DNA from 4 places in the Clostridium chauvoei genome. Region 2 is predicted to be linked to each of the others. Evidence: predicted binding sites of a transcription regulator. Region 2 holds the regulator's gene; each other region holds the start of a gene.
The links. Region 2 encodes Rex, which represses fermentation and respiration genes when NADH is low (regulators of the CRP and FNR family bind a similar motif). Its sites were predicted from a motif close to ATTGTTAANNNNTTAACAAT; they were not measured.

Region 1: a site for Rex is predicted at 5,993-6,012, ahead of BTM21_RS00895 (acetyl-CoA C-acetyltransferase). Genes of this name have one in related genera too.
Region 3: a site for Rex is predicted at 2,572-2,591, ahead of adhE (bifunctional acetaldehyde-CoA/alcohol dehydrogenase). Genes of this name have one in related genera too.
Region 4: a site for Rex is predicted at 4,877-4,896, ahead of BTM21_RS08470 (DUF969 domain-containing protein). Genes of this name have one in related genera too.

The regions. Positions count from the first base shown of each region.
Region 1 covers NZ_CP018624.1:177,495-185,461, reverse strand. Annotated here, with positions in the region: gene atpG (ATP synthase F1 subunit gamma) at 1-127, opposite strand, end outside; gene atpA (F0F1 ATP synthase subunit alpha) at 164-1,678, opposite strand; gene BTM21_RS00920 (F0F1 ATP synthase subunit delta) at 1,689-2,228, opposite strand; gene BTM21_RS00915 (F0F1 ATP synthase subunit B) at 2,231-2,710, opposite strand; gene atpE (ATP synthase F0 subunit C) at 2,751-2,984, opposite strand; gene BTM21_RS00905 (F0F1 ATP synthase subunit A) at 3,004-3,684, opposite strand; gene BTM21_RS00900 (hypothetical protein) at 3,685-4,047, opposite strand; gene BTM21_RS00895 (acetyl-CoA C-acetyltransferase) at 4,772-5,953, opposite strand; gene wecB (non-hydrolyzing UDP-N-acetylglucosamine 2-epimerase) at 6,072-7,223, opposite strand; gene BTM21_RS00885 (deoxycytidylate deaminase) at 7,241-7,735, opposite strand; gene upp (uracil phosphoribosyltransferase) at 7,918-7,967, opposite strand, start outside.
Region 2 covers NZ_CP018624.1:69,013-76,979, forward strand. Annotated here, with positions in the region: gene BTM21_RS00305 (ArsR/SmtB family transcription factor) at 11-370, shown strand; gene BTM21_RS00310 (heavy metal translocating P-type ATPase) at 385-2,634, shown strand; gene BTM21_RS00315 (redox-sensing transcriptional repressor Rex) at 3,158-3,829, shown strand; gene BTM21_RS00320 (short-chain-enoyl-CoA hydratase) at 4,087-4,869, shown strand; gene BTM21_RS00325 (acyl-CoA dehydrogenase) at 4,952-6,091, shown strand; gene BTM21_RS00330 (electron transfer flavoprotein subunit beta/FixA family protein) at 6,111-6,890, shown strand; gene BTM21_RS00335 (electron transfer flavoprotein subunit alpha/FixB family protein) at 6,912-7,919, shown strand.
Region 3 covers NZ_CP018624.1:1,429,641-1,437,607, forward strand. Annotated here, with positions in the region: gene adhE (bifunctional acetaldehyde-CoA/alcohol dehydrogenase) at 1-2,475, opposite strand, end outside; gene BTM21_RS06750 (HutP family protein) at 2,974-3,387, opposite strand; gene BTM21_RS06755 (acetyl-CoA carboxylase carboxyltransferase subunit alpha) at 3,481-4,296, opposite strand; gene accD (acetyl-CoA carboxylase, carboxyltransferase subunit beta) at 4,289-5,164, opposite strand; gene BTM21_RS06765 (acetyl-CoA carboxylase biotin carboxylase subunit) at 5,157-6,509, opposite strand; gene fabZ (3-hydroxyacyl-ACP dehydratase FabZ) at 6,519-6,941, opposite strand; gene accB (acetyl-CoA carboxylase biotin carboxyl carrier protein) at 6,944-7,441, opposite strand; gene fabF (beta-ketoacyl-ACP synthase II) at 7,460-7,967, opposite strand, start outside.
Region 4 covers NZ_CP018624.1:1,793,682-1,801,648, reverse strand. Annotated here, with positions in the region: gene BTM21_RS08505 (restriction endonuclease) at 1-210, shown strand, start outside; gene BTM21_RS08500 (ASCH domain-containing protein) at 428-901, shown strand; gene BTM21_RS08495 (hypothetical protein) at 952-1,200, opposite strand; gene BTM21_RS08490 (PadR family transcriptional regulator) at 1,442-1,777, shown strand; gene BTM21_RS08485 (DUF2812 domain-containing protein) at 1,758-3,065, shown strand; gene BTM21_RS08480 (helix-turn-helix domain-containing protein) at 3,162-3,719, opposite strand; gene BTM21_RS08475 (DMT family transporter) at 3,867-4,802, shown strand; gene BTM21_RS08470 (DUF969 domain-containing protein) at 5,012-5,713, shown strand; gene BTM21_RS08465 (DUF979 domain-containing protein) at 5,714-6,643, shown strand; gene pcp (pyroglutamyl-peptidase I) at 6,675-7,316, shown strand; gene BTM21_RS08455 (gamma-glutamylcyclotransferase family protein) at 7,310-7,750, shown strand; gene BTM21_RS13855 (LytS/YhcK type 5TM receptor domain-containing protein) at 7,881-7,967, shown strand, end outside.

The sequences.
Region 1 (7,967 bases), 110 kb from region 2:
CCGCAAGTTCTTTTCTTGCCTTTCTAAGTTTAGAAGTGGATACAAGATTCATAGCTTTTGTTATCTTTCTTGTACTTTCAACTGACTTCATTCTTCTTTTTATTTCAATAAGTCCTGCTGATCCCAAACTTCCACCTCCTAAAGAATTGCATAGCTTTTTAAGCTATGCATCTTGTAAAAATAATTTTTTAAATTCTATTATACATTTATCTAATTCAAATTTCACTTCATCACTAAGAACTTTTTCTTCAACTATTGCTTTTAATAAATCTCTATAATGAGTATCTGCATATTCTAAAAGTTCTCTTTCAAATCTTCTTACATCTTCAACTTTGATATCTGATAAGAAATCATGAACTGTTGCATATAAGATTACGATTTGTTTTTCAACAGGCATTGGAGAATATTGATCTTGTTTTAAAACTTCAACTAATCTCTTACCTTTTTCAAGTCTCTTTTTAGAGTCTTTATCTAAATCTGAACCAAATTGTGAGAATGCTGCTAATTCTCTATATTGAGCAAGTTCAAGTCTTAAAGTACCTGAAACTTGTTTCATAGCTTTTATTTGAGCATTACCACCAACTCTTGATACTGATATACCAGCGTTAACTGCTGGCCTTTGACCTGAGTGGAATAAATCTGATTCTAAGAATATTTGTCCATCTGTTATTGAAATAACATTTGTAGGTATATATGCTGTAACGTCTCCTGCAAGTGTTTCTATTATTGGAAGAGCTGTTAATGATCCTCCACCATTTTCTTTTGAAAGCTTAGCTGCTCTTTCAAGTAATCTTGAATGGATATAGAATACATCTCCAGGATACGCTTCTCTACCTGGTGGTCTTCTTAGTAATAATGACATTGTTCTATAAGCTACTGCATGCTTTGAAAGATCATCATAAATAATTAAAACGTCTTTTCCTTGATGCATGAAATATTCTCCCATACTACATCCAGCATATGGTGCTAAATATTGTAATGGTGCTGATTCAGAAGCTGTACCACTTACGATTATTGAATAATCTAAAGCTCCCATTTCTTCTAAAGTATTAACTATATTAGCAACTGTTGATTGTTTTTGTCCAATTGCTACATAAATACAAATAACATCTTTACCTTTTTGGTTTAAGATTGTATCAACTGCTATTGCAGTTTTACCTGTTTGTCTATCTCCAATTATAAGTTCTCTTTGTCCCTTACCGATTGGAATCATTGAATCTATAGCCTTAATACCAGTTTGAAGAGGTTCATTAACTGAACTTCTAGCTATTATACTTGGTGCTGGTACTTCTATGGCTCTATATTCTGAATGATTTATAGGTCCTTTTCCATCAATGGCTTCTCCTAATGAGTTTACAACTCTTCCTAGTAAAGCTTCTCCTACTGGAACCTCAACTATTTTATTTGTTCTTTTTACAATATCGCCTTCTTTTATACCTTCTTCAGGTCCTAAAAGAACACATCCAACGTTATCTTGTTCTAAGTTTAAAGCCATACCATATACATTGTTAGGGAATTCTAATAATTCACCTTCCATACAGTCATCTAAACCATAAACTCTAGCAACTCCATCACCTATTTGAATAATAGTTCCTGAGTCAACTGTTGTTATCTCTTTTTCGTATCTTTCGATTTCTTTTTTAATTATGGATGTTATTTCTTCAGGCTTAATATTCATGACTTCACCTCTATTCTGTGCTAAGCATTAAATCCTTTAATTCATCTAATTTGGATTTAACTGTACCATCTATAACATCATTACCGATTCTTACATATATTCCACCTAGAATACTTTCATCAATAATTTGTTCTAAAATAACGTGCTTATTATATTTATTTTCTAATTTAGACTTTAGAGAATTAAATTCCTCATCAGTTAATGCAACTGTAGTTCTTACAATTCCATTTAAGGTATTTTTATGTTCTAAGTCTATCTTTTCCATTTCCTTTAGCTTTTCTCTAAGATAAAGTATTCTGTCTTTTTCTATAAGAATTAATAAAAATGATAATAATTCTTCATCTATATGACCTTTAAATATATTAATAAATGTTTTCTTTTTCTTTTTCGTACTAATTTGCGGATGTTTGATTACTTCGTAGAATTCCTTATTTGTATCTATTAAATCACAAATTTCTCTTAAGTCTTGTAAGTATTGTTGAACTTTCCCTTTTTCTTCAGCTACTTTATATAAAGCTAAAGCGTATCTTCGGTCTAGATATTCATACATAATTACTTACCTACCTTATTAATAAAGTCTCCAATTAACTCTCTATTATCTTGCTCATTAATATTCTTTTCGATAACTTTTTTTGAAAGTTCAATTGCTAAATCTATAGCTTCCTTTTTAAGTTGATATTCTACTTTTTCTTTTTCTCTATTGATTTCCACCTTAGCTCTTTCTAAAATGATTTTAGCTTCTTGGTTTGCCTCATCAAGAATTTCTTCATATACTTTTTCAGCTTTTTCTTTATGTCTTTCAGTAATCTTCTTTCCTTCTTCTCTAGCAGTCTTTAATATTCTTTCATTTTCAATAACTAACATTCTGGCTTTTTCAAGTTCTTCTTCAGCACCATCTAATTTTTGTGAGATATTAGCTTCTCTTTCATTGATTATTGCCTTAACTTTGTCAAAGAAGAAATGTTTTAGGATAGCTAATAGAATAATGAAATTTATTATAGTTGCTAAAACTACACTAATGTTTATATCCATTATATATACATTGCCTCCCTTCTGGAGTCACTAAAATTCATTATTTTACTCCAACAAATATTAGAAGTATTGATACTAATAAACCATAAATAGCTGTTGCTTCTGCGAAACCTGCACCAATGATTAAAGCTGTTGTGATCTTACCATTAGTTTCTGGATTTCTTGAAATACCTTCTACAGCTTTTCCTGTAGCATTACCTATACCTATACCTGCTCCTAAACCAACTAATACTGCAATACCTGCACCTAATGCTCTCATTCCTATTTCATTCATTATAAAATCCTCCTTAAAATTAGTGTTCTGAAACTATTTTTATATTTATCATTGTTAGCATAACAAATATTACCATTTGTATAACTCCATCAAAAACATCAAAATATCCATGTAAGGCTATTGGTAAACCAATCTGTGCTATCCATGCTATCTTATGTAGATTTTCATATACTAATTCTATAATAAATGTAGCAGCTAACACGTTACCAAAAAGTCTTAATGAAAGAGAAACTGGTAACATAATTCTCTCTAATAAATTTATTGGTAACATAACTGGAATTGGTTGTGTATATCCCTTTAAGTAGCTTTTAACTCCATGCTTTTTAATAGCATAAGCTTGAACAACAGAAAATGTTATAAGAGCCATACCTAAGGTTACACTAAAATTCTTTGTTGGTGGTACTATACCGATTAAACCTACAAGATTCATTAGGAGTAAATAAATTCCCATAGAACCTATAAGTGGAATTATATCACTATAATTTTGACCAACATTTTCTAATACTACATTTCTAATTGTAGTATATATTGATTCAACAACTACTTGTTTTTTAGTTGGTTTAACCTTTAAATCTTTGGTTGCCCACCATGCCAAGATAGCTATCAAAACAATTATAACCCATTGGACTACTATATCAGGAGTTATATCTACTGTAAACCCTCCAAGTCCAAAGGAAAATATAGGCTTCAATGGTTCCACCTAATCACTTCCTTTCTCATTTTTTAGCCAATAGCCTGTTAAAAAGACAAAATGAATTATATATCCTCCAACATATGCTATTAATTTTTGTAAGTTGTACATAAATGGTAGTGCTAAACAAACTATCACCATTATTTTTATGAAGTAGCTACATATTATTAATAGTCTTTTATTTCTTATTAATGAATATTCTAAAATTTTTCCACTAACTATAAAATTTATTAAGGCTACTAATACTCCCATAAAAAATATACTTGCAATTTGTAAGTTTACTAATAAAGATACTATAAGTGCAGAAATGATTCCTCCTACTAAATCACATTTTATCATTTTACTCAGCAAATTATTCATTTCTCTACTCATTTTATCTTTCCCCCCAACTGACTCTTGTTATTATAGACCTCGTAAAACATTAATGAAAACTTCGTTTTTCTTTAAATTTATTCTTTTTTCTCTATTTCCAATGATTATAATCATTTATTATCATTTTACTTAATGCAATTCACTAATAATAAGTTTTTTATAACAAACAGGCAAATTTAACCACAATTATTCATTTGTCAGAATATTATAAACATTGAATTTTCACCTTTCTTTTTATGTTAACATTTTCATTTGTCTTTAAATACGTTTTTTTTGGGACAAAGTCTTTTTTTTATCATTTTTTATTATAGTTATATATATATACCTAAAAACTTATTAATATAATATTTTCTATAAATGAATAATTTATTTTTAATTTATTCATTTTTTTATTTTTTTTCTTATTTTTATATTATTATTATACTATTAATAATATAGGTGAATACCTGTTAAACCTTTAATTACAATGATTTAGCACCAAATTAAAGGTTTTATATTCTTGTATAATAATTTATAATTTAATGTTTATAATGAACTTTCATTCTATTTAATAAGTTTTTTAATATTTTTGAAAATAGTAAAATTTACTGTATAATTATGTCGATATTATTCTTTATTATTATATGTTTTTTTATTTTTTTAATACAAAAAAGACTTTCAAATTAAATTGAAAGTCTTTTTAACTATTTTAATATATAATCTATTTTATTTTAAAAGATAATTTTTATAATCTTTCTACTATCATAGCAGTTCCCATTCCACCACCTATGCATAGAGTAGCTAAACCTTTTTTAGCATCTCTTTTTTGCATTTCGTGAAGTAATGTTACTAAAATTCTAGCTCCTGATGCTCCAACTGGATGACCTAGTGCAATAGCTCCGCCATTAACATTTACTTTGCTTATATCAAAGTTTAAATCTCTAGCAACTGCAATACTTTGAGCTGCAAATGCTTCATTTGCTTCTATTAAATCTATATCTTCAATTTTTAATCCTGAAACTTCTAAAGCTTTCTTTGTTGCTTGGAAAGGTCCATATCCCATAATTGATGGATCTACACCTTTATGTCCATATGAGATTATTTTAGCTAAAGGTTTAATTCCTAATTCCTTAGCTTTTTCTGCACTCATTACAACAAATGCTGCTGCTCCATCATTTATGCCTGATGCATTACCAGCTGTTACTGTACCATCTTTTATAAATGCAGGTTTTAATTTTTTCATACCTTCTATTGTTGAACCAAATCTTGGGAATTCATCAGTATCGAATACTTTAGGTTCTCCTTTTCTTTGAGGAATTAAAACTGGAACAATTTCATCTTTAAATTTACCTTCTTTTATAGCTTTTTCTGCTTTTAATTGTGATTGAAGAGCAAATTCATCTTGTTCTTCTCTTGTTATGTTCCATTGTTTAGCTATATTTTCAGCAGTAACACCCATATGGTAGTTATTAAATGCATCCCATAAAGCATCGTTAATCATTGAATCAACCATTTTTCCATCGCCCATTCTTTGTCCCCATCTTGCTGTTCTTAATAGGTATGGTGCTTGTGACATATTTTCTATACCACCTGCAACTACGATGTCAGCATCCCCAGCTTTTATCATTTGAGCTGCTAATGCTACAGTTCTTAAACCTGATCCACATACTTTATTAATAGTCATAGCTGGAATTTCTATTGGTAACCCAGCCTTAACAGCTGCTTGTCTTGTTACATTTTGTCCAAGTCCAGCTTGAATAACATTACCCATTACTACTTCTTCTATTTGTTCCCCTTTTACCCCAGCTCTAGTTATAGCTTCTTTAATTACTAAAGCACCTAAATCTGCTACAGATACATTTTTTAGTGCTCCTCCAAAAGATCCTATTGGTGTTCTTACTGCACTTGCAATAACTACTTCTCTCATTATTATAACCTCCCTAAGTTCGTCGTTAGAATTTTCTTATTTGTTAAACAATTAACACAATTTCATTATACCACTTTTATTTCTATAATCAACCTAATCTTTTATATTTATTTCCAGTTTATCTAACAAATTCTTCCACTTTTTCTTCTCTAATACCAAAATATTTTTCTATTGCATCAGCTATTCTTTTTGATGCTAATCCATCTCCATATGGATTTACAGCTTTACTCATATCATTATAAGCTTCATTATCATTTAATAATTTATTTGCTTCTGATACAATTTTTTCTATATCTGTACCCACTAATTTTACAGTTCCATAGCTAACAGCTTCGGGTCTTTCTGTTACGTCTCTTAGCACTAATACTGGCTTTCCTAAGTGTGGTGCTTCTTCTTGTAACCCACCAGAATCTGTCATAACCATAAAGCATTTGTTCATTAGGTTATGAGTTTCTTTTGTATCTAACGGTGATAATAAGTGTACTCTTTCTATATCTCCTAGCTTTTTAGTTACTATATCTTTTACTATAGGATTTAAATGTACTAAATACACTAATTCGACATCTTTATTTTTTTCTACAATTAATTTTAGAGCATCACAAATATTTTCTATACCTTCGCCCCAATTTTCTCTTCTATGAGCAGTAATCATAATAATTTTTTTGTTTTTGAAATCTATTTCATTTAGTTCTTCATTGTCAAAAATATAATTATCTTTTACTGTATGAAGCATAGCATCAATTACTGTATTCCCAGTTATATATACATCATCTTCCTTTATACCTTCTCTTAGAAGATTATTTTTTGAACCTTTAGTTGGAGCAAAATGTAAATCTGCTAATGAACCAGTAAGTTTTCTATTCATTTCTTCTGGAAACGGAAAATACTTATCAAAAGTTCTAAGCCCAGCTTCAACATGACCTACTGGAACTTGTTGATAAAACGCTGCTAAAGCACTTGAAAAAGTCGTTGTTGTATCTCCATGTACTAATACCATATCTGGCTTTTCTTCTGTAAATATTTCTTCTAAACCTTCTAAGATTCTATTAGTTATTCCAGTTAATGTTTGTTTTGATTTCATTATATTTAAATCAAAATCTGGAGTTATATCAAAATATTCTAACACTTGATCTAACATTTCTCTATGTTGTGCTGTTACACATACTTTAGCTTCTAACCCTTCTCTTTTTTCTAATTCCTTCACTAATGGCGCCATTTTTATAGCTTCTGGCCTAGTACCAAATATTGTTATTATTTTTTTCTTATTCACTTTAAAATCCTCCTCTATTAATATCCCATTTCTAATTTAATAGCTAAACTATCATCTTCCTCTATCCAAGACTCTACTAATATTGTCCTATACTCATTTTTACTATCTCTTATTACTACTTCTTTTATTCCAGCATTTATAATCATTCTTTTGCACATAGAACAAGAATTAGCATTTAAAACATATTCCCTACTGTTAGCATCTCTTCCTACTAAATATAAAGTCGCTCCAATCATATCTCTTCGAGATGCACTTATTATAGCATTAGCTTCACTATGAACACTTCTACATAACTCATAATGAGTTCCTCTTGGAACATTCAACTTTTCTCTAATACAAGTTTTCATATCTATACAGTTTTTTCTACCTCTTGGTGCTCCTGTATATCCACTTGATATTATTTCGTCATTTTTTACTATTATAGACCCATAATTACGACGTAGACATGTTCCTCTTTCTAGAACAGTTTCTGCAATGTCTAAATAATAATTATGTTTATCTCTCCTATCCAAAATTTATCCACCTCAATATTTATATGATACTTATAAAAGTTTAATTTTTATGTATTTTAATTATACCAATAATAATTTTGTTTTCAAAGATGATACATTTACTGTAACTATGTAGAAATTTAATTTTATTAAAGAATAAGGTTTAAAGATTGCATAGCAAACTTTAAACCCCTTTTAATTAATTATTTAGTTCCGAATAATCTGTCTCCAGCATCTCCTAAGCCTGGTACAA
Region 2 (7,967 bases):
GGAGGAAAATATGGAAGAAAAAAAAACTGAAGCTTGTACTTGTAATATAATTCATAAAAATATAGTAGATAAAGTTAGAAAAAGTATCCCAGATGAGGAGATTTTATATGATGTTGCAGATTTATTTAAAGCTTTTAGTGATTCAACCAGAATAAAAATAATCTGTGCATTATTTCAGTCTGAAATGTGTGTTTGTGATTTAGCGGCATTATTAGGAATGAATCAATCAGCTATTTCACATCAATTAAGAGTTTTAAAATCTAGTAGATTAGTTAAATTTAGAAGAGAGGGAAAAGTTATTTATTATTCATTAGATGATGAACACGTAAAGCATATTTTTGATGAAGGATTTAGGCATGTTACGGAATAAGAAGGAGGGGTATAATGAAAAACTCAAATATTATTAAGCTTACTTTGGAAGGTTTAACTTGTGCTAATTGTGGAAATAAAATTGAAGGAAGAGTAAATAAGTTAAATGGAGTTGTAGAAGCAAATTTAAACTTTTCCACTTCTACATTGATAGTAGAAATTGATAGTAGTGTACCTAAAGACAAAATAATAGAAGAAGTTAAAGATATAGTAAAAAAATTAGAACCAGAAGTAATAGTATTAGAAAAGGGTAAAAGCAAGATAAAAAGAGCAACTAATAAAAATATCTGCAAAGATTTTTGTTGTGATATTAAAGAAGGACATCATAACCATAATCACTCTCATAGTGGTAATTGTTGTAATGAACATCATCATCATGAAGACAATAAAAAAGGTGGACATGAACATGAGCATAATCATGAGTCTATAAGCTTTAAATTAAAGGATAATTGGAAGCTTATAATAGGTGCTATATTATATATAATAGCTATGATTTTATCTAAAGATTCTATAGTAGCAGCTATATTATTTGTAGTTAGTTATGTATTAATAGGAGGAGGAGTTGTATATTCTGCCTTTAGAAATATAATAAGAGGTGAATTATTTGATGAAAATTTCTTAATGACAGTAGCTACTTTAGGTGCTTTCTTTATTGGAGAGTTTCCAGAAGGTGTAGCAGTTATGTTGTTTTATCAAATTGGAGAAATGTTCCAAGGATATGCGGTTAATCGTTCAAGAAAATCAATAACATCATTAATGGATATAAGAGCTGATTATGCAAATTTATTAGTTGGAGATAAAGATACTAAAGTATCACCAGAAGATGTAAGTGTAGATGATATTATAATTATAAAACCAGGAGAAAGAGTTCCTTTAGATGGAGTTGTAATTGAAGGTAGTAGTTTAGTAGATACATCTGCATTAACAGGTGAATCAGTACCAAGAGAGATAAAAGTAGATGAGCAAATCTTAGCAGGTTGTATAAATAATAATGGAGTATTAAAAGTAAAAGTAACTAAAGGGTTTGGAGAGTCAACAGTATCAAGAATATTAGAATTAGTTGAGAATGCATCTAGCAAAAAAGCTCCTACAGAAAAGTTTATAACTAAGTTTTCAAAAATATATACTCCTATAGTAGTATTTTTAGCTTTAGGTTTAGCTTTAATTCCACCACTTGTAATTTCTAATGCAACTTTTGATGTGTGGATTTATAGAGCATCAATATTTTTAGTTGTATCATGTCCATGTGCATTAGTTATCTCTGTTCCATTAGTATTATTTGCAGGTATTGGTGGAGCTTCTAAAAAAGGAATACTAGTAAAGGGTGGAAATTATTTGGAAGCCTTGAAGGATGTAGATACAGTAGTTTTTGATAAAACAGGAACTATAACCAAAGGGGTATTTAAAGTGACAGAAGTAAATCCTATAAATATAGATTCTGATAAATTACTTGAAATTGCAGCTTTAGGTGAAGTTTTTTCTAATCATCCAATTGCTCAATCAATAGTTAAAGCATATGGAAAAGAAATAAATAAAGATAATATTAAAGAGTATGAAGAAGTATCAGGACATGGAATAAAGGTTTCAATTGATGATGAGGAAATTTTATTAGGAAACTATAAGTTAATGAAGAAGTTTAATATTCAATATGAAGAAGTGGATTCAATTGGAACTATAGTATATATTGCAATAAATAAAGAATATAAAGGAAATATAATTATTTCTGATGAAATAAAGAAAGAAGCTAAGGAAGCTATAAAAGAATTAAAAGAAAATGGAATAAATAGAGTTGTAATGTTAACAGGTGATAATAAAGTTGTCGCAGAAAAAGTTGCAAAGAGTGTAGGAATAGATAATGTATATTCAGAACTTCTACCAGTAGATAAGGTAGAAAAAATTGAGGGCTTACTAAAAGAAGGTTCAAATGTAAGCAAGGTTGCTTTTGTTGGGGATGGGATAAATGATGCACCAGTTCTAGCAAGAGCTGATATTGGAGTAGCTATGGGAAATATAGGTTCGGATGCTGCAATAGAAGCTGCAGATATAGTATTAATGAATGATGAACCACAGGCTTTGGTTGAAGCAATTAAAGTAGCAAAGAAAACAAATAAAGTATTATGGCAAAATATTATATTTGCCTTAGGAATAAAAATATTTGTATTGTTACTTGGAGCTTTTGGAGTAGCAACGATGTGGGAAGCTGTATTTGCAGATGTTGGGGTTACTATATTAGCTGTTTTAAATTCAACTAGATGTCTTAAATAATAGATGTATATAAATTAAATTTAATTTATAGTACACATATTGACAAAATTCATCATATTAAATATAATAAGTTAGGTTGAGAACATTCAGGCATAAGGGAAGCATACAAGATTTCTGATCTTGGTTACAAAGCTGAAAGACGCTTTGTATATACTATAGACTTATGTATAACGGATCTGCTACGTTATACATAAGTCTTATTTTTTTATAATAAACAAATCTAAATATAGAAAAATATTATATTTTGAAGTTTAATATATTTAAATAATAGGCAAAATAATAATAAATTAAAATAGAAAATTAATAATTTAGTAGACACAATATTGTTATTTAAGGTAATTAACTTTACATTTAAAAATATATTTAGGTTATAAAATATACAATGTTTGTTAAATAGATAACTAAAAACATTCAAATAGTTATATAAAAGTGTTAAAATATAGATTATATGGATTTCATATGATATTATTATGTATATACATAGAGAAATTTAAAATAATAATGGCTAAGGAGACGGTACAGTATGGAAAAAAAGAAAAATATTTCTATGGCTGTAATTAAGAGATTACCCAAATACCATAGATATTTACAGGAATTGATGAGAAATGATGTCGATAGAATATCATCAAAAGAACTTGGGGAAAAAATAGGATTTACAGCTTCTCAAATACGTCAGGACCTAAATTGTTTTGGAGATTTTGGACAGCAAGGATACGGATACAATGTAAGAGATTTATATAAACAAATAAGCATGATACTTGGATTAAATAAAGAGTATAAAACATTAATAGTAGGGGCTGGAAATATAGGTCAAGCGGTAGCTAACTATAGTAGATTTTCAGAGCTAGGCTTAAATCTTAGAGGTATATTCGATGCTAATCCAAAGCTAATTGGTTTAAGGATGAGAAGCATAGAGATTCAAGATATAGATTATTTAGAATCATTCCTAAAAAATGATAGTATAGACATTGGAATGATTTGTGTTCCAAGAATAAATGCACAAAAGGTTTGTGATGTACTAGTTCAAGGTGGGGTAAAAGGAATCTGGAATTTTGCTCCTGTAGATTTAGTTGTACCAGAAGATGTTATAGTTGAAAATGTGCATTTATCAGAAAGCTTATTAACTCTAATTTATCTACTTCATAAGGATGATAAAGAAGATGAAAAAAAGATTGAAGATGGCCAAGATAAATAAAGATAATTAACTGTAAAAAATAGTATAAAATAGAAATAGTTATTGCAAAACAAAAATCTAAAGTTTATAATCATAATTGAAGCTGGTGCTTCAATTATTTTTTTTTATTAAATTGTTACAATATTAACAAAAGAGATTTCTGAATGTTCAATTTTTTTTCGCAAAATTCAACAATCTGAATTTATCAAAAATTAAATGTTCAAATATGGTTAACATCAATTGTATTAATTTTTTATTATGAGAGGGAGGACCTGAATATGGAATTAAAAAATGTAATTCTTGAAAAAGAAGGCAACTTAGCTATTGTTACAATCAATAGACCAAAAGCATTAAACGCTTTAAACTCAGAAACTCTAAAAGATATTGATACAGTAATATCAGACTTAGAAAAGGATAGCAACATATACTGCGTAATATTGACAGGTGCGGGGGAAAAAGCATTTGTAGCAGGTGCTGATATTGCAGAAATGAAAGAATTAAATGAGGAACAGGGAAGAGAATTTGGTCTTCTTGGAAACAAAGTATTCAGAAGATTAGAAAAATTAAACAAGCCAGTTATTGCAGCGATTTCGGGTTTCGCTCTTGGTGGTGGATGCGAGCTTTCTATGTCATGTGATATAAGAATTGCTTCAGAAAAGGCTAAATTTGCACAACCAGAAACAGGACTTGGAATAACTCCAGGATTTGGTGGTACTCAAAGATTACCAAGATTGGTTGGAGAAGGTAAAGCAAAAGAATTAATATATACTGGAGCAATAATAAAAGCTGATGAAGCATTAAAAATTGGGTTAGTAAATAAGGTAGTACCACTAGAAAGTTTAATGGATGAAGCTAGGGCTGTTGCGAAAAAGATTATAGAGAATGCACCAATAGCAGTTAAACTATGTAAAGATGCAATTAATAGGGGAATGCAAGTAGATATAGATAATGCTATTGAAATAGAAGCAGGAGATTTTGGAAAGTGTTTTTCAACAGAAGATCAGTTTGAAGGAATGACAGCCTTTATTGAAAGAAGAAGTAAAAATTTCCAAAATAAATAGTCAGAAGATTAAAAAAACAGATAACGAAGTAATTTTCCAATTATTATTGAATAGAGGTTTTAATAACAAGGAGGTATAGTAAATGAATTTTCAATTAACTAGAGAACAAGAATTAGTAAGACAAATGGTTAGAGAATTCGCAGTAAATGAAGTAAAGCCGATTGCTGCAGAAATAGATGAAACAGAAAGATTTCCAATGGAAAACGTTGAGAAAATGGCCAAGCTTGGAATGCTAGGAATTCCATTTTCTAAAGAATATGGTGGAGCTGGTGGAGATACTCTTGCATATATACTAGCAGTTGAGGAGTTATCAAAGGTTTGTGCAACAACAGGAGTTATATTATCAGCTCATACTTCACTTTGTGCATCATTAATAGAACAATTTGGTAATAAGAATCAAAAAGAAAAATATTTACCAGATTTAGCAACAGGTAAAAAGATTGGAGCATTTGGTTTAACAGAACCAGGAGCAGGTACAGATGCTGCAGGACAACAAACAGTAGCAGTTTTAGATGGTGACCATTATGTGTTAAATGGATCAAAAATATTTATTACAAATGGTGGAGTTGCTGAAACATTTATAATTTTTGCAATGACTGATAAGAGTAAGGGAACTAAGGGAATATCAGGTTTCATAGTTGAAAAGAACTTCCCAGGATTCTCAATAGGAAAGAAAGAAGAAAAGCTTGGAATTAGAGCATCTTCAACAACTGAATTAGTTATGGAAAATTGTATAGTACCAAAAGAAAATCTAATTGGTCAAGAAGGAAAAGGATTTGGAATCGCAATGAAGACTCTTGATGGAGGAAGAATTGGTATTGCTGCACAAGCTTTAGGTATTGCAGAAGGTGCACTTGCAGAAGCTATAGCTTATATGAAAGAAAGAAAACAATTTGGTAGACCGATAGCTGCATTCCAAGGATTACAATGGATGATTGCAGAAATGGATACTAAGATAGAAGCAGCTAGACATTTAGTATATAAAGCTGCATGTTTAAAAGAAGCTAAGATGCCTTATTCAGTAGATGCTGCTAGAGCTAAGCTTTATGCTGCTGAAGTTGCAATGGATGTTACAACTAAGGCGGTTCAAATATTTGGAGGATACGGTTACACTAAAGAATATCCAGTAGAAAGAATGATGAGAGATGCTAAGATAACTGAAATTTACGAAGGAACTTCAGAAGTTCAAAAGATGGTTATTTCAGGAAGCGCATTAAGATAGTAAGGGGAGGACTTAGATTATGAATATAGTAGTTTGTTTAAAGCAAGTTCCAGATACAACAGCTGTAAAAATTGATCCAAAGACAGGAACACTTATAAGAGATGGAGTTCCTTCAATAATAAATCCAGAAGATAAGCATGCATTAGAAGCTGCGTTAAGAATAAAAGAAACTTCCGGTGCTCATGTTACTGTAATAAGCATGGGACCTCCACAAGCACAAAATGCTTTAAGAGAAGCATTATGTATGGGTGCTGATGAAGCAGTACTTATTACAGATAGAGCTTTTGCTGGTGCTGATACTTTAGCAACTTCAAAGGCTTTAGCAGGAGCATTAAAAAGATTAGAATACGATATAGTATTCGCAGGAAGACAAGCAATCGATGGAGATACTGCTCAAGTAGGACCAGAAATTGCAGAACATTTACACATACCTCAAGTAACTTATGTTCAAGATGTAAAAGTTGAAGAAGATGGATTACTTGTAAATAGAGCTTTAGAAGACGGATATGAATTAATAAAGGTTCAAGCTCCAGTTCTTTTAACAGCTATAAAAGAATTAAATGAACCAAGATATATGAATGTAAAATATATATTTGAAACAGCAGGAAAAGAAATAAAAGTTTGGTCAGCAGATGACATTGAAGTAAATAAGGCAGAATTAGGTCTTAAGGGTTCACCTACAAAGGTTAAAAAATCAATGACAAAAGAAACAAAGGGTGCGGGAGAAATCGTAAAAGAAACTGCGCCAGAAGCTGTAAAATATGTGTTAGGAAAATTAAAAGAAAAACACTACATCTAAGAATTATGGGAGGTAAGGAAGATGAATATAGCAGACTACAGAGGCGTTTGGGTATTTGCTGAACAAAGAGAGGGAGAACTTCAAAAGGTTTCTCTTGAATTACTTGGTGAAGGTAGAAAAATTGCAGATAAATTAGGGGTAAAATTAACAGCTCTTTTATTAGGAGATAACGTAAAAGCTTTAGCAGAAACTCTTGGTAAGCATGGTGCTGATGAGGTTTTAGTTGCTGAAAGTGAATTATTAAAAAATTATACAACTGACGGATATACTAAGGTAATTTGTGATTTAGCTAGTGAAAGAAAGCCAGGAATAGTATTTATAGGAGCAACTTTCATTGGTAGAGATTTAGGTCCAAGAGTTGCAGCTAGATTATCAACAGGATTAACAGCTGACTGTACAGGCCTAGATGTAGAAGTTGAAAATGGGGATCTTTTAGCTACTAGACCAGCATTTGGTGGTAATTTAATGGCAACTATAGCTTGCCCAGATCATAGACCACAAATGGCTACAGTAAGACCAGGAGTTTTCTCAAAAATTCCAGAAGAAGCTAGAGATTTTAATATAGAAGAAGTTGAAGTTAAATTATCAGAAAGCGACATCAGAACTAAAATCGTAGAAATTATTAAGGAAACTAAAGATGTTGTTGATATAAGTGAAGCTAACTTTATCATATCAGGTGGTAGAGGTGTTGGTTCAAAAGAAAACTTTGCATTACTTGAAGAACTTGCAGAAGTTTTAGGGGGAACAGTTGCTGGGTCAAGAGCGGCTGTAGATAATGCATGGATAGAAAAAGATTATCAAGTAGGTCAAACTGGTAAAACTGTAAGACCAAATATCTATATTGCATGCGGTATTTCAGGAGCGATACAACACGTTGCAGGTATGCAAGAGTCAGATATGATTATAGCAGTTAATAAGGATGAAAGTGCTCCAATCATGAAGGTTGCAGATTATGCTATCGTTGGAGATATTACTAAGGTATTACCTGAAATGACAGCTCAATTAAAGGCTATGAAGGAAGCAGAATAATAAGGTCAATAAATTATATGAATTTTAGGGTATAAATAATATAAAAAC
Region 3 (7,967 bases), 1.4 Mb from region 2:
TGTAGCGTAGAAGCTTTGTTCGCTTACTCCAGCTTCCTTTATAGTCTTAGGCATTCCAACTTTAGCTTGTAAGTCTTCTATAGCCTTAACTAATAATTCAACTTTTTCTGCTTCAGTGTTTCCACCTAATTGTAAGTAATCAGCAATTCTAGCATATCTCCATGCTGCATTTGGATACTTGTATTGTGCAAATGCTGCTTGCTTAGTTGGCGCATCTGTAGCATTAAACTTAATTACTTCGTTTATTAATAATGAGTTAGCCATTCCGTGTGGTAAGTGATGGAATGCTCCTAGTTTGTGTGCCATTGAGTGACAAACTCCTAAGAATGCATTAGCAAACGCTATACCAGCTATTGATGAAGCATGAGCCATTTTTTCTCTTGCTTTAATATTTGTAGTTCCTTCATTATAAGCTTGTGGTAAGTATTTAAATACTAATCTTATAGCTTCTAATGCTAAACCATTTGTATATTCTGATGCTAAAACTGAAACATAAGCTTCTATAGCATGAACTAATACGTCGATTCCTGAACATGAAGTTAATCCCTTTGGCATGCTCATCATAAGTTCAGCATCAACTATAGCCATATCTGGAGTTAGTTCGTAATCTGCAAGTGGGTACTTAACTCCTGTTTGTTCGTCAGTTATAACTGCGAATGGAGTAACTTCTGATCCTGTACCTGCTGATGTTGGTACTGCTACCATCATAGCTTTTTCACCCATAGTTGGGAACTTGTAAACTCTCTTTCTTATATCCATAAATCTCATAGCTAAATCTTCAAATCTAACTTCTGGATGTTCGTACATAACCCACATAATCTTAGCAGCATCCATTGGTGATCCTCCACCTAATGAAATTATTACGTCTGGTTGGAATGCAAGCATTGCTTCTGCACCCTTCTTAGCTGCTCTTAAAGTTGGATCTGGTTCAACTTCTGAGAATACTCTAAAGTCCATTCCGAATCTTTCTAATACATTAGTAATATGGTTTGTGTATCCTAATTCAGCTAAAACTTTATCTGTAACTATAAATACTTTCTTTTTACCCATTTCATGTAACTCTTGAAGAGCTATTGGTAAACAACCATATTTGAAGTAAGTCTTTTCTGGAACTCTAAACCAAAGCATATTTTCTCTCCTTTCAGCAACACTCTTAACGTTTATTAAGTGTTTAGGACCAACGTTTTCTGAAACTGAGTTTCCACCCCATGATCCACATCCTAGTGTTAATGATGGTGCTAATCTAAAGTTAAATACGTCTCCGATAGCTCCTTGTGATGCTGGCATGTTTATTAAAGTTCTTGCAGTCTTCATAGCCGCTCCGAATGCTGCAATTCTTTCTGTTGATTTAACTTGGTCTGTATATAATACTGAAGTATGACCCATACCACCTAATTCTATTAATCTGCAAGCCTTAGTTAAAGCTTCATCGAAAGATTTAACTTTGTACATTGCTAATACTGGTGATAATTTTTCATGTGAGAATGGTTCTTCTAATTCAACTGATTCAACTTCTCCAACTAAAACCTTAGCTGATGTTGGAACCTTAACTCCAGCCATTTCAGCAATTTTATAAGCTGATTGACCAACCATGTTAGCATTTAAGCCACCTTTTTCATTTAAGATTATCTTTCTAACCTTATCTATTTCTTCACCCTTTAAGATGTAAGCTCCTCTTTCAGCTAATTCCTTCTTAACTTCATCATAGATTGAATCCATAACTAATATACTTTGTTCTGATGCACAAATTACACCATTATCAAAAGTCTTTGATAAAAGAACTGAGTTTACAGCCATTTTAATGTGAGCTGTTTCATCTATGATCGCTGGAGTATTTCCTGCTCCAACTCCTAAAGCTGGTCTTCCTGATGAGTAAGCTGACTTAACCATTGCAGGACCACCTGTAGCAAGTATTATATCTGATTCTCTCATAACATTTTGTGATAATTCAACTGAAGGTTCATCTATCCAAGCGATTATTCCTTCTGGAGCACCAGCTTTAACGGCTGCATCTAAAACTATTTTAGCTGCTGCGATTGTAGCATGTTTAGCTCTTGGATGTGGTGAAATGATTATTGCATTTCTAGTCTTTAAAGCTATTAAAGTTTTGAATATAGCTGTTGAAGTTGGGTTTGTAGTTGGAACTATAGCAGCGATAACTCCTATTGGCTCTGCAACTTTAGTAATACCAAATGTATGGTCTTCTTCTATAACTCCACAAGTTTTCATATCCTTGTATTGGTTATATATATATTCAGCAGCGAAGTGGTTCTTTATAACCTTATCTTCTACTATTCCCATTCCGCTTTCTTCTACTGCCATTTTTGCTAATTTAATTCTGTTATCATTAGCTGCCATAGCTGCTTGTCTAAAGATTTCATCAACTTGTTCTTGAGTGTATGTAGCAAACACTTTTTGTGCTGCTCTAAGGTCTTTAATTCTTTGAGTTAACTCTTGTGCATTTGTAACTGCCATTGTTATTCCTCCTACAAATATGTAAATTTTATTTTTATCTATTTTAATTATTATGTTTTCATCGATTTCTCATCGACTACAAATTCATTGTATAAGATTGTTTATTTTTTGTCAATCTTTTTTTCTTGTTTTTTTTATTTTTATTTTCTTATTTTTATTAATAAAATATATAAAACTATTGCAAGCTTGTAAAATAGCCATTTATTTTATTGCTACAATCTATTGCCACTCCTATTTTGCCCTATTGTAAGCATATTATTCTATACTTTTTTATTTTTTGTATTTTCTGATTATTTTTTCTCTTCTGAATTATCTATTCGGTTTTAACCCTTTTCTAAATGTTTATTCCAAATATATACAAGGAATATTTTCTACAATTTATTGTTATTAATATAACAATCTATTCATATTTTTTTCACATTTCTAAATTCTATTTAATATTTACATAATTTATTTTAAATAAAAAAAATGAGAATAAAAAAATTCTCATTCTAACACTTACATAGGTACTGCTCTATGTCCAATTCCTATAACTACTTCATCTAAATGTAATAACCCTATACTTAGAAAAATACATACACTTAAATGCTCACCTTTTCTAGCTATTCCAATTTTCCCACCAACATTTTGTCCACTAGCTCTATCCCATATTTGCATAAGAGCATCTCTTGTTGCTCCAATTATACCACCTTCATGAAGATGCTCTTCTCTTATTACATCATTTCTTTTAGATGCAACTAAAGCTCTTTCTAAAATTTTAGAAGTAGATTCGTTTATATTTCCTCCAATATTAACGGCTGTAACTAAAAAACCTTCTTTTTTTAAATCTATTTTCAACTTTTCTTCTTCTTCTCTAGTTGAAATAGCCATTTTAGTTGCTATTTTAGCAACTTCTAAACTATTATTTCTCATAAATATAATCCCCCTATATTCATTTTGCTTTTCATAATAATATCATATTTTTTTACCTATAAAAAGAAAAACAGCCTAAATCGCTGTTTTCTTCTAAGTAAAATTCCCCATTTTTCTAAATTTATCATATCTTTCTGATAAAAGATCTTTTGTATTCTTATTTTCTAACTCTTTAAGTGAATCTAATAATTCTTTTTTTATTCCTAATGCCATTCTTATTTTGTGTTTATGAGCTCCACCTCGTGGCTCTCTTATAACTTTATCTATTATTTTAAACTCCCTTAAATCTTGAGCTGTTATTTTCATAACTTCTGCTGCTTCTTTAGCCTTGCTTCCATCCTTCCATAAAATTGATGCAAAACCTTCTGGAGATAAAATAGAATAAATAGAATGTTCAAGCATAAAAACTTTATCTGCTACAGCTAAAGCAAGAGCACCACCGCTTCCACCTTCTCCAATAATTATAGATATTATTGGAGTCTTTAATCTACTCATTTCCATTAAATTTTGTGCAATTGCTTGCCCTTGACCTCTTTCTTCTGCTCCTATACCGCAAAAAGCTCCTGGAGTGTCTACAAAACAAATTACAGGCCTATTAAACTTTTCTGCTTGCTTCATAAGTCTTAAAGCTTTTCTATAACCCTCTGGATTTGGCATACCAAAATTTCTTTCTATATTTTCTTTAGTGTTTTCTCCTTTAGTAATAGCTATAACTGTAACACTTTTATTATTAATTGATGCAATTCCACCAATTATAGCTTTATCATCTCCAAAATTTCTATCTCCATGTAATTCAATAAAATTTTCAAAAATATTATCTATATAAAACTTCCCATTTGGTCTATCTTTATGTCTTGCTACATTTACCTTATCCCAAACAGATATACTTCTAATTAATTCTCTACTCATTTTCTTTACCTCCATGAAGATATAGAATTTTATAAATATGACCTCTTAAGTTTTTTCTTTCTACTATTGAGTCTATAAACCCTTTTTCTAAAAGAAACTCTGAACTTTGAAAATCCTCTGGAAGTGTTTCTTTTATAGTATTTTCAATAACTCTTCTCCCAGCAAATCCTACTAAAGTTTTTGGTTCACTTAAAATAATATCGCCTTCCATTGCAAAACTTGCTGTAACTCCCCCTGTAGTTGGATCTGTTAAAACTGTTATATAAAGAAGTCCTTTTTCATCATGCCTTGCAATAGCTGCTGATACCTTTGCCATTTGCATAAGAGAAAAAATCCCCTCTTGCATTCTAGCTCCCCCTGAGGTTGTAAATATAATTAATGGTAAGTTATTATCTGTAGCATATTCTACTATTCTAGTAATTTTCTCACCTACTACACTCCCCATACTTCCCATCATAAAGAAGCTATCCATAACAGCAGTAGCTACTTCTATTTTATTTATTTTACCAATACCAGTAATTACAGCTTCATCACTACCTGATGAACTTATTCCTTTTTTTATCTTTTCTTCATACCCATTAAAATTTAAAGGATTTGTTGTTACTACCTCTTTAAAAACTTCCTTAAAAGAGTCTTTATCAAATATTTGTCTTATTCTTTCCTTTGCATTTATTCTAAAATGAAACCCACATCTATTACATACATTTAAGTTTAAATCTAAATCTTTAGTATAAAGTACATTTCCACAACTATCACATTTAGTCCACATACCTGAAGGTATATTGGGTTTTTCTCCCATTTCATTATTGCTAAATGTTACTTTACTTACTGTTGCATATTGACTTTTCTTAAATAAATCCTTAAGCATCTTTCTTCACCATCTTTTCTGCTAAAAAGGAAGTATCATATTCTCCCCTTAAAAATTCCTCTTGTTGAATTAACCAATATTGAAAATCTATATTAGTAACAACTCCCCCAATACCAAACTCTGCCAATGACCTTTTCATTTTTATAATTGCTTCTTCTCTTGTTTTTGCAAAGGTTATTAATTTTCCAATCATAGAATCATAATTATGAGGAATTTTATATCCACAATATATAGCACTATCTATTCTAACTCCCATTCCTGCTGGCATACATAATTCTTTTATAGTTCCAGGACATGGTCTAAAATCCTTACATGGATCTTCTGCATTTATTCTACACTCTATTGCATGACCAGATATTTTCACATCTTCTTGCTTTAAAGTTAAAGGAATTTTAGATGCTATTTTTAGTTGTTCTTTAACTAAATCTATATCTGTTATCATTTCAGTTATAGGATGTTCTACTTGTATTCTAGTATTCATCTCCATGAAATAATATTCTCCGTTTTTATCAACTAAAAATTCAATAGTTCCTGCATTTTTATAGTTAACTGCTCTAGCTGCTCTTTTTGCAATTTCACCCATTTCATTTCTTAAATCTTCATTTAGAAATGTTGATGGAGCTTCTTCTAAAACCTTCTGATTTTTTCTTTGCAATGAACATTCTCTTTCTCCTAAGTGAATTACATTATTAAATTCATCTGCTAATATTTGAAATTCTATATGTCTTGGCTTTTCTATAAACTTTTCTAAATATATTCTATCATCTCCAAAACAAGCTTGAGCTTCTGCCTTAGCGGTATTATAGGCTAATTTAAATTCACTTTCTTCTCTAACTATTCTTATACCTTTACCGCCTCCACCAGCTGAAGCTTTAACCATTAAAGGGTAACCTATTTCTTTAGCTAGCATTAATGCATGCTCTTCATTTTCTATAATCCCCTCATATCCTGGTACTACTGGTACATTAGCATTTTTCATAACTTCTCTTGCCTTTGCCTTATTTCCCATAAGTTCTATGGATTCGAAATCTGGTCCGATAAATTTTATATTACATTCTACACACATTTTTGCAAAACGAGCATTTTCTGATAAAAATCCAAATCCAGGATGTATTGCATCTGCACCTGTTAAAACACATGCACTTAATATATTAGTAATGTTTAAATAGCTATCTTTAGCTAAAGGTGGTCCTATACATACAGCCTCATCTGCTAATTGTGTATGCAAGGCTTCTTTATCAGCTTCTGAATAAACAGCTACCGTTAATATTCCAAGTTCCCTACATGCTCTTATTATTCTAACAGCTATTTCTCCTCTGTTTGCAATTAGCACTTTCTTTAACATAATTATCACCTATCCTATAGCAAATAGTAATTCTGCCTCACAAGCCTTTACTCCATCAACTGTTGAAATACCTTTCCCTACTCCTATTGGCCCTTTTAATTTTATTATTTCAACATATAAATCTAATTTATCTCCAGGAACAACTTGTTTTTTCCATCTTACCTTATTAGTTCCTGCAAATAGAGGTATTTTTCCTTTATTTTCTTCTTTACTTAATACAGCTACCGCTCCTAATTGTGCCATAGCTTCTAAAATTAAAACTCCTGGCATAACAGGATAGTCTGGATAATGTCCTTGAAAAAAAGGTTCATTTATTGAAACATTTTTAAAACCTTTTGCACTAACACCATCAACTATTTCTTCTACTCTATCTAATAATAAAAATGGATATCTATGAGGGATTATTTCCTTTATCTCTTTAGGTCCAAGCATTTTTACACTCTCCTTACACTAAATAATGGTTGACCATACTCTACCATATCACCATCATTTACTAGTACTTTATAGATTTCACAATCATATTCACATTCTATTTCATTCATAAGCTTCATAGCTTCAACTATACATAAAACATTTCCTTTAGATACTTTGTCACCTTCTTTTACAAAAGCATCTTTTCCTGGTGCTGATGAACTATAAAAAGTTCCAACCATAGGACATTTTATTTCTATAAGATCTAAATCTTCCTCTTTAACTTCATTGTCTATAACACTAACTTCATTTTTAACTTCTTTTTCTAAAGCAACTTGTTTTTCTGTATTTTTTACATCTTCTACTGTATTTAATTTATCTTTATCAGAAGATTTTTCTGGAGTATTTCTCGTTAGTGATTTATCCATTTTTATATAACTCTCACCCATTTTTAATTCAAAATAAGCAAGTTCAGATGAGTTAATCATTTCTACTAACTCTCTTATCTCTTTAAAATCCATAAATAATCCTCCTAAAATTTAATCCCACTTTTTAAATACTAAAGATGCGTTATGGCCTCCAAAGCCTAAAGAGTTTGTTAATGCATATTTAACCTCTACATTTCTTCCTACATTAGGTATATAATCTAAATCTAATTCTTCATCCTTTACTTGTAACCCTATAGTAGGAGGTACAAAACTATCTCTTAAAGCATTTATACATATTATACTTTCAATAGCTCCTGCTGCACCTAACAGATGTCCAGTCATTGATTTTGTTGACGATATTGGAATATTATATGCATTTTCACCAAAGACCTTCTTTATTGCTGCTGTCTCAAACTTATCATTTAATTGAGTTGAAGTACCATGAGCATTTATATAAGAAATTTCATTTTCCTCAATATTTGCTTCTTCTATAGCTTGCTTTATAGCTCTAGCTGCTCCTTCTCCTTCTGGATCTGGTGAAGTTATATGATGTGCATCGCAAGTTGAACCATATCCAACAATTTCAGCTAGTATATTTGCTCCTCTATTAATTGCATGT
Region 4 (7,967 bases), 1.1 Mb from region 2:
ATGATGGGGAGAGCTGATAAAGGACTTATAATTACAACAGGTGTATTCTCAAGAGAAGCAGTAAAAGAAGCTACTAGAGATGGAGCTACACCGATTGATCTGATAGATGGAAATGATTTAGCTAAACACTTGAAGGAATTAGGATTAGGTGTAGAAGTGAAGGTTGTTGAAAAAGTAATAATTAATGAAGATTGGTTCAAAAATATTTGAAAATGATAAGATTTGATAGGTTAATACCAGAGTTATAAGTAAATAATATTTTAAAATATAGTAATATTTTGGGGTTTAAGGTAGAATATGAGAGAGTTTAAATATATATAGGGGATGAATAAAGTAAAAAATATTATAGGAGCTATTTTAATAGCCCTGAATGCAACATATGTAATTATGATTATGTTTCTAGAATAGATTCGTTGGAGGGAAATTTATGAATAGTAGGAGAAATAGTATAGAAATAGTATGGAGTAACTATTTAAATTTAATTGGAGAAAATGAAAGTACTACTAAGTTAAAATATAATTCATGGAGTTTTGGTGACAATAAAGAATTAGCAGATGAATTGGTTGATATTGTTTTAAGGGGTGAAAAAACTGCTACTACATCACTTTATTGTTTATATGAAATTGAAAATGAAAATTTACCGAAGGCGAATGACTTAGGAATAGTAACAGATTTTGATGGAAATGCAAAATGTGTAATAAAAACTAATAAAGTAAGTGTGTTACCTTTCTTAGAAGTAAATGCAGAATTTGCATATAAAGAAGGGGAAGGGGATAAGTCACTAGAATATTGGAGAGAAGGTCATATTAACTTTTTCAATAGGTTATTAAAAGAATTAGATATGCATTTTTCAGAGGATATGTTAGTTGTTTGTGAGGAATTTGAAATAGTATATAAATAAACAACACCTAATAAAATTAAATAATTTTTACTAGGTGTTTATATTTTAATCTAATACCCATCAGCAGCAATTATAGAAGCTTGACAATCACCACGAATAGCAACTATTAAGAATTTATCTTTAAAGTTAAAAGAAAAAGGACCATACTTTCGCATAACGAATCCTTCCATATCATACCATTCTGCATTTCTAGGTATGACTGATACAGATATTGAATTGAAAGTAATATTTGATTCTTTAATTTCAGTTTTTATCAAATCTATACAAACATCAGAGTTTGTATTTTTATCTATAGTCATTTAATGCACTCTCCCTAAATTATATTTAAAAGTGAGTAGTAATCTATTTTTAAAAGGTTTATTTATATAATGTATATTATGACAAAGTAGATGTAATAGTGATTAAAAGCAAAGAAGTTCTTTTTTCTTTATTTTTCAATGTATAGATATTATTTATAAAATTATATTGACAATATCGATACTCAATATTAGAATAAAAACAAGAATATCGATGGTCGATATTGGAGGTGAATCAATAGAAATGGCAAGAGAGCAATTTCAGAATTTAACAGAGCCTATGTATTATATATTAATGTCATTGATTAACGAAAGATGTGGCGTAGATATTATGGCTGATGTAGATAGTATATCTAAGGGACGTGTGAAGGTTGGACCAGGGACTTTATACGCATTGTTGGGGAAATTTGAAAAAGAAAATATGATAAGAGAAACAGAGGTGATAGGAAGAAAGAGAAGTTATATTATTACGGAAAAGGGATTAGAGATATTACGGGAAGAGTATAAAAGATTACTAATTTTAGTTGATGACGGAAAAATGCTTTTAGGGGGAGATGTTTATGACGATAGGAAATACTAAATGGGTTTTATTTAATCTATTACCTTATGAATATAAAGCTTTAGAAAATTATTTAGAAGAAATGGCTTTAAAGGGATGGAAGTTAAAAAATATGAGAGGATATCTATTGAAATTTAAGAGGATAGAGCCTAAGAAAATAAAATATTCAGTAGATATAATGGATAAGATATCATTTTTTGATGGGAAAAATAGTGAGAGTGCATTAGAATACAGAGAATATTGTAAAGCAGCAGGATGGGAATTTGTTTGCGAAAGAGAAAAAATACAAATTTATTGTAGTGAAAGTGACTTAAGCAATAATCCCATACATACTGATGAAGAGGAAAAGTTTAATTGTATTTTTAAAGCATCTTTAAAGTATGTTTTATCAAGTTTAATTATTATATTATCAGTTGGATTTACTCAATATATAAGCACATTTGGAAGTTATGAAGCAAACTTCTTAGCAAATGATATGCAAATATTTTTATTATTTATTTTATCTATATTTATAATACATGGAATAATAGGAGTAGTTAACTTTGTTATTTGGGGTGTTAAGGGGAAAAGTGCTTTAAAAAAAGGAGAAGTTGTGTCTTATAACTGCTTTAAAGCAATGAAGATTAGATTAGTTCTTAATAATATAAGTATACTATTAATGCTATCGTTAATTATATACATGGGTATAATTGGAGAAGCGTATATGTTAAAAGTGTTAGTAGTAACTTTATTAGCAACAGGTTTATTATCTATAATAATGAATTTTATAAGTAGAAGCAATTGTAAAGATAAAAAAACTTTAAACATATTAGTTTATGTTATTTTTACAGTAGTTATTTTTATTGGGCTTAACACATTAATTTTTAGTGAAGTTTTTTCAAAAATTAATTCAAGGGATAGTAAAATTGAAGAAGAAAATTATCCAATAGTTTTAAATGATTTTAATGATAAGAGTATAAATGATGAGGGTAAATATATTGATGAAAAAAATGGGGTTTTAGCATCTAGATTATATTATAGTGTTAAAGGAGAAAAGATTGATTTAAGTTATGATTTATTTGAAAGTAATTATAAATGGACTGTAGAATACGCTATTAATAAGAAAATGAAGTGGTTAAAAGAAATTAATATAAAATATATAAAAAAGGAAACAAATCTTCCATCAGAAATACAAGTTTATAAACAAGAAAATAGAAATACTTATTTAATGATTTCAGATAATAAAATTATTGAGATTAATGATTGGAATGAAATTTTAAGTGAAGATGAATTATTAAATAAATTTTATGAAAAGGTATTTAAGGAATAATATATTACTTTACAAAGAGGATATAGCAATAGCACTTAGTAAGAAATTTTAATTTTACTAGGTGCTATTTATTTTAAGTAACCCTAAAATAAAAAGTTATATTTTAGAATAGTTTATTATATTTTGAAATACTGCTTTATTTTCTTTTATATTTTTATATGTATGAGTTTTATTAGCTTTAAATCTAATTGAAGATCCTTTTTTAAGTTCAAAGGATTCTGAATCTATATCAATAATAACTTCACCTTCAGTAACTATTATATATTCTTCTACACCATCATTGTGAGGTGGAGATATATGATTACAGCCAGGGTTTAGTTCTATTGTAAAAATTTCAAAGCCTTTATTAACATCAAAAGGAAATATTGGGTATAAACTCATTTTTTCATTATCTTCGATTATTGGAGTTATTTCATTTTGATGTATAATTTGAAGGTCATTTTGACTCTCTTCAATAAACAAAGAAAAAGATACTTTTAAACCATTTGCAATCTTCCATAGAGTAGAAACTGTAGGATTTGATTGACCACGCTCTATTTGACCAAGCATAGCCTTACTTACGCCTGTTATTTTGGATAACTCATCTAAGCTTAAATTACGATTGTTTCTTATATTTTTAAGTTTATTGCCTATAATTAAATTTAAATTTTTCATTTTAATCTCCTATTAGAATTTGTATGTTTTAACATATATTATTTTATAATATTAGATTGATATTGTAAAACATAGGTTGTACAATATAACATATATAATATAATATGACATACGGAATATTGTATATAAAACAAGGGGGGAATAAATTTGAAGAAAGCAGTTATATTTGGAATTGGGTCATCTTTATTTTTTTCATTAACATTTATATTAAATAGGCAAATGAATATTGATGGAGGAAGTTGGCTATGGAGTTCATCTCTTAGATATATTTTCATGTTACCAATTTTATTTATTATTATGATTTTAAACAATCAATTAAAAGTAGTGATAAGGGATATTTTAAAAAGACCTATTCAATGGATTATCTGGAGTACAGTAGGATTTGGATTATTTTATGCACCACTTAGTTTTGCATCAGAATATGGTGCTTCATGGTTAGTTGCAGGAACTTGGCAAATAACTATAGTAGCAGGAGCTCTTATGTCACCATTGTTTATGGAAAAAGTAAAAGTTGGAGAAAGTACAGTATATGTAAGAAATAGTATTCCTAAAAAATCCTTAATGATGTCATCAATAATATTATTAGGAATATTTCTTATGATGTTTGAAGAAGCAAAAGATATTTCAGGAAGCAAAACATTTTTAGTAATTATACCTGTAATTATAGCGGCATTTGCTTATCCACTTGGTAATCGTAAGATGATGGAAATTTGTAAAAATGAATTTACTACATTTCAAAGAGTATTTGGAATGACTTTATGTAGTATACCTTTTTGGTTATTTATATCAATTTGGGGCACAATAACTGTAGGGCTTCCAAGCAAGGGACAAGTAGTTCAATCTTTTATAGTTGCTATATTTTCTGGGGTTATTGCAACTATATTATTTTTCAAAGCTACGGAAATGGTAAGTAATAATGTACATAAACTAGCAATAATAGAATCAACTCAAGCTGGTGAAGTAATATTTACACTTTTAGGAGGGATTTTTATATTAAATGATAAAATTCCAACAACTATTGGGATAGTTGGAATAACTTTGGTGGTAATTGGAATGGTTCTAAATAGTATTATTAAAGCTTAAAACTAAGATATTTGATTATGATAGTAAGAACATATTGTTTTTAAAAAATACATAATTATTAAAAATAAAATTAGATTTTTAATAATTTAACTGTAAATACGGAAGAAAAATGTATAATGGTAAATTTTTCTGTAGAAATTTTCAGAATAAACCTATATAATTTATAAATATACAAAAAATAAAATATATAAAAGGAAAGGGAAATGAGTATGGCATTAATAGGGATTTTGATTATAATAATTGGATTTGCATTAAAGTTAAATACCATTGCAGTTATTATATCAGCAGGAATTGTAACTGGGCTTATTGCAGATATGAGTTTTGTAGAAATTCTAAGTACTTTAGGAGAAACTTTTGTTGCAAAAAGAGAAATGTGTTTATTTTTATTAACTTTACCTGTTATAGGTTTATGTGAGAGGTATGGATTAAAGCAAATGGCCATTATACTTATAGAAAAAGTAAAGGGTCTTTCTACAGGAAAATTACTTTCAGGTTATTTATTTATTAGAGAATTAGCAAGTACTTTATCAGTAAAACTTGGAGGACATCCTCAATTTGTTCGACCATTAATTAATCCTATGGCTCAAGGAGCAGCTATTGCAAAGTATGGTGAAATCGATAAAAAAGATGAAGATATGATAAAAGCTTATGCAGCAGCAACAGATAATTATGGTAATTTCTTTGGACAAAATGTTTTTATGGCTAATTCAGGAGTTCTTTTAATCGCAAGTACTCTTGCAACTTTAAACTTACCAGGAATAGGACAAAATGTTGATACTTTAGCAGTAGCAAAGGCTTCTATACCAGTAGCTATAATCGCATTTTTATTAGGTGTAATTCAAAATATTTATTTAGATGTAAAATTATCTAAAAAATATGGAATTAAAAATAATAAAGAGGGAGATAAATAAATGAATATAGAGCAACTTTCAAACATTTTGTTAAATACATTTTATATTATGGTTGGAATTATGATGCTTATCACAATGATATATACATTGAAAGATAAAAATCATAAAACAAGATTAGGTACAGCTTCATTTTGGGGTATATTAGCAGCAATATTTATATTTGGAGAATTTATTCCTTCAGTTATTGTTGGAGGATTAATAGTAGTTATCGGAATTTTAGGCGCATTTAATCAAATAAATGTAGGAACAATAAAGCAATTAGATGAATCTTTTGCGAGAATAAAAGCCGAAAAAATTGGAATTAAGATATTTTTTCCTTCTTTAATAATAGCTTTTGTAGCACTTGCAATAGCACAATTTACTCAATTATCAGGTGTTACAGCTATAGGAATATCAGCAATAGTAGCTATAGTTATAACGTTTATTATTACAGGAGCAAAGCCACAGGAAGCTATAGTAGACAGTGATAGAATGTTACAAGCAATAGGATCAACAGCAATATTACCACAATTGTTAGCATCTTTAGGAGCTTTATTTACAGCAGCAGGAGTTGGCGATGTTATTTCAAATATGATTTCAGGTGTAATACCAGAAGGAAATGTATGGATTGGAATAACTGCTTATTGTATAGGAATGGCTTTATTTACGGCAATAATGGGAAATGCCTTTGCAGCTTTTACTGTTATTACAGCTGGTATAGGAGTACCGTTTGTTTTTGCACAAGGAGGAGATCCTATAGTAGCATCAGCTATAGCTATGACAGCAGGATTCTGTGGAACATTATTAACACCTATGGCGGCTAATTTCAATATACTTCCTGTAGTTTTATTAGATATTGAAGATAATAATGGAGTAATAAAGGCACAAGCTGTTTATGCAATAGTTTTATTACTAATACATATACCATTAATGTATTTTTTAGCTTTTTAAAAATTAATATATGAATAGGAGAGATGAGAGAATGAAAGTATTAATAACAGGGTTTGATCCTTTTGGAGGAGAAGCAATAAATCCAGCTTTAGAAGCTGTTAAGAAGCTTCCAGAGATAATAGCAGGAGCAGAAATAATAAAATTAGAAATTCCAACAGTCTTTAAAAAATCTCTTGAAAAGATTGAAGAAACAATAATAAAAGAAAATCCTGATATTATAATTTCTGTTGGTCAAGCAGGAGGAAGATTTGGAATAACACCAGAAAGAGTTGCTATTAATATAGATGATGCAAGAATAAAAGATAATGAAGGAAATCAACCTTTAGATATAAATATATTTGAAGATGGGGAAAATGCATATTTTTCTAATTTGCCAGTTAAAGCTATGGTTAAAGAAGTTATAGAAGGTGGTTTACCAGCTAGTTTATCTAATACAGCAGGAACTTTTGTCTGTAATCATGTTATGTATGGAATATTATATTTGATAAATAAAAAATATCCAAATAAAAAAGGTGGCTTTATCCATGTACCTTATATTTCATCACAAGTACTTTCAAAAGCTAATACTCCATATATGTCATTAGAGGATATAACTAAAGGTTTAGAATTATGTATTAAAGCAGCCGTTGAAAATGATAAAGATGTAAAGGCTGTAGGTGGAACTATTTGCTAGAAAAAGACCAAATTAAAGTATTTACATATGGTAGTTTAAGAGAAGGCTTCTTTAATTATAATAAGTATTTAAAGGGTAAAGTAATTAAAAATAGACCAGCTAAAGTAAAGGATTTTATTCTATATCATATGCCATATAAAGGATATCCAGCAGTACTAAAAGGTCATGGTGAAGTTTATGGAGAAGTTATGACATTATCAGATTATAATGAAGTCATGAGTGCAGTAGATGAAATGGAAGGTTTTATTTCTAAAGGAAATCCAAGTAATGAATATAATAAGGATTTAGTAGAAGTATTATATGAAGATGGAACTAAGGAATTATGTTATTCTTATATATATAACAAAGAAAAAGATATAAATTTCGATAAAGAAGCTATATTAGTTAATAGTGGAGATTGGAAATTATATAAACAATATAGTGGTATTGAATAAATTAAAATAAAAAATCTTTATAGACTTAAGTTTATAAAGATTTTTTGTTTTAGCTAACCTTTAATTTATAACAAATTATCCCTTATATAGTATAATTAAGTTGAGAAAATCAGCTTAGGATGTGATAGAGATGTGGAGATTATTAAGTCAATTAGCAAGTAATTTAGGATATGTAGTACTTATTGCATTTACAATGTCTAGAAGCAAAATAATTCAA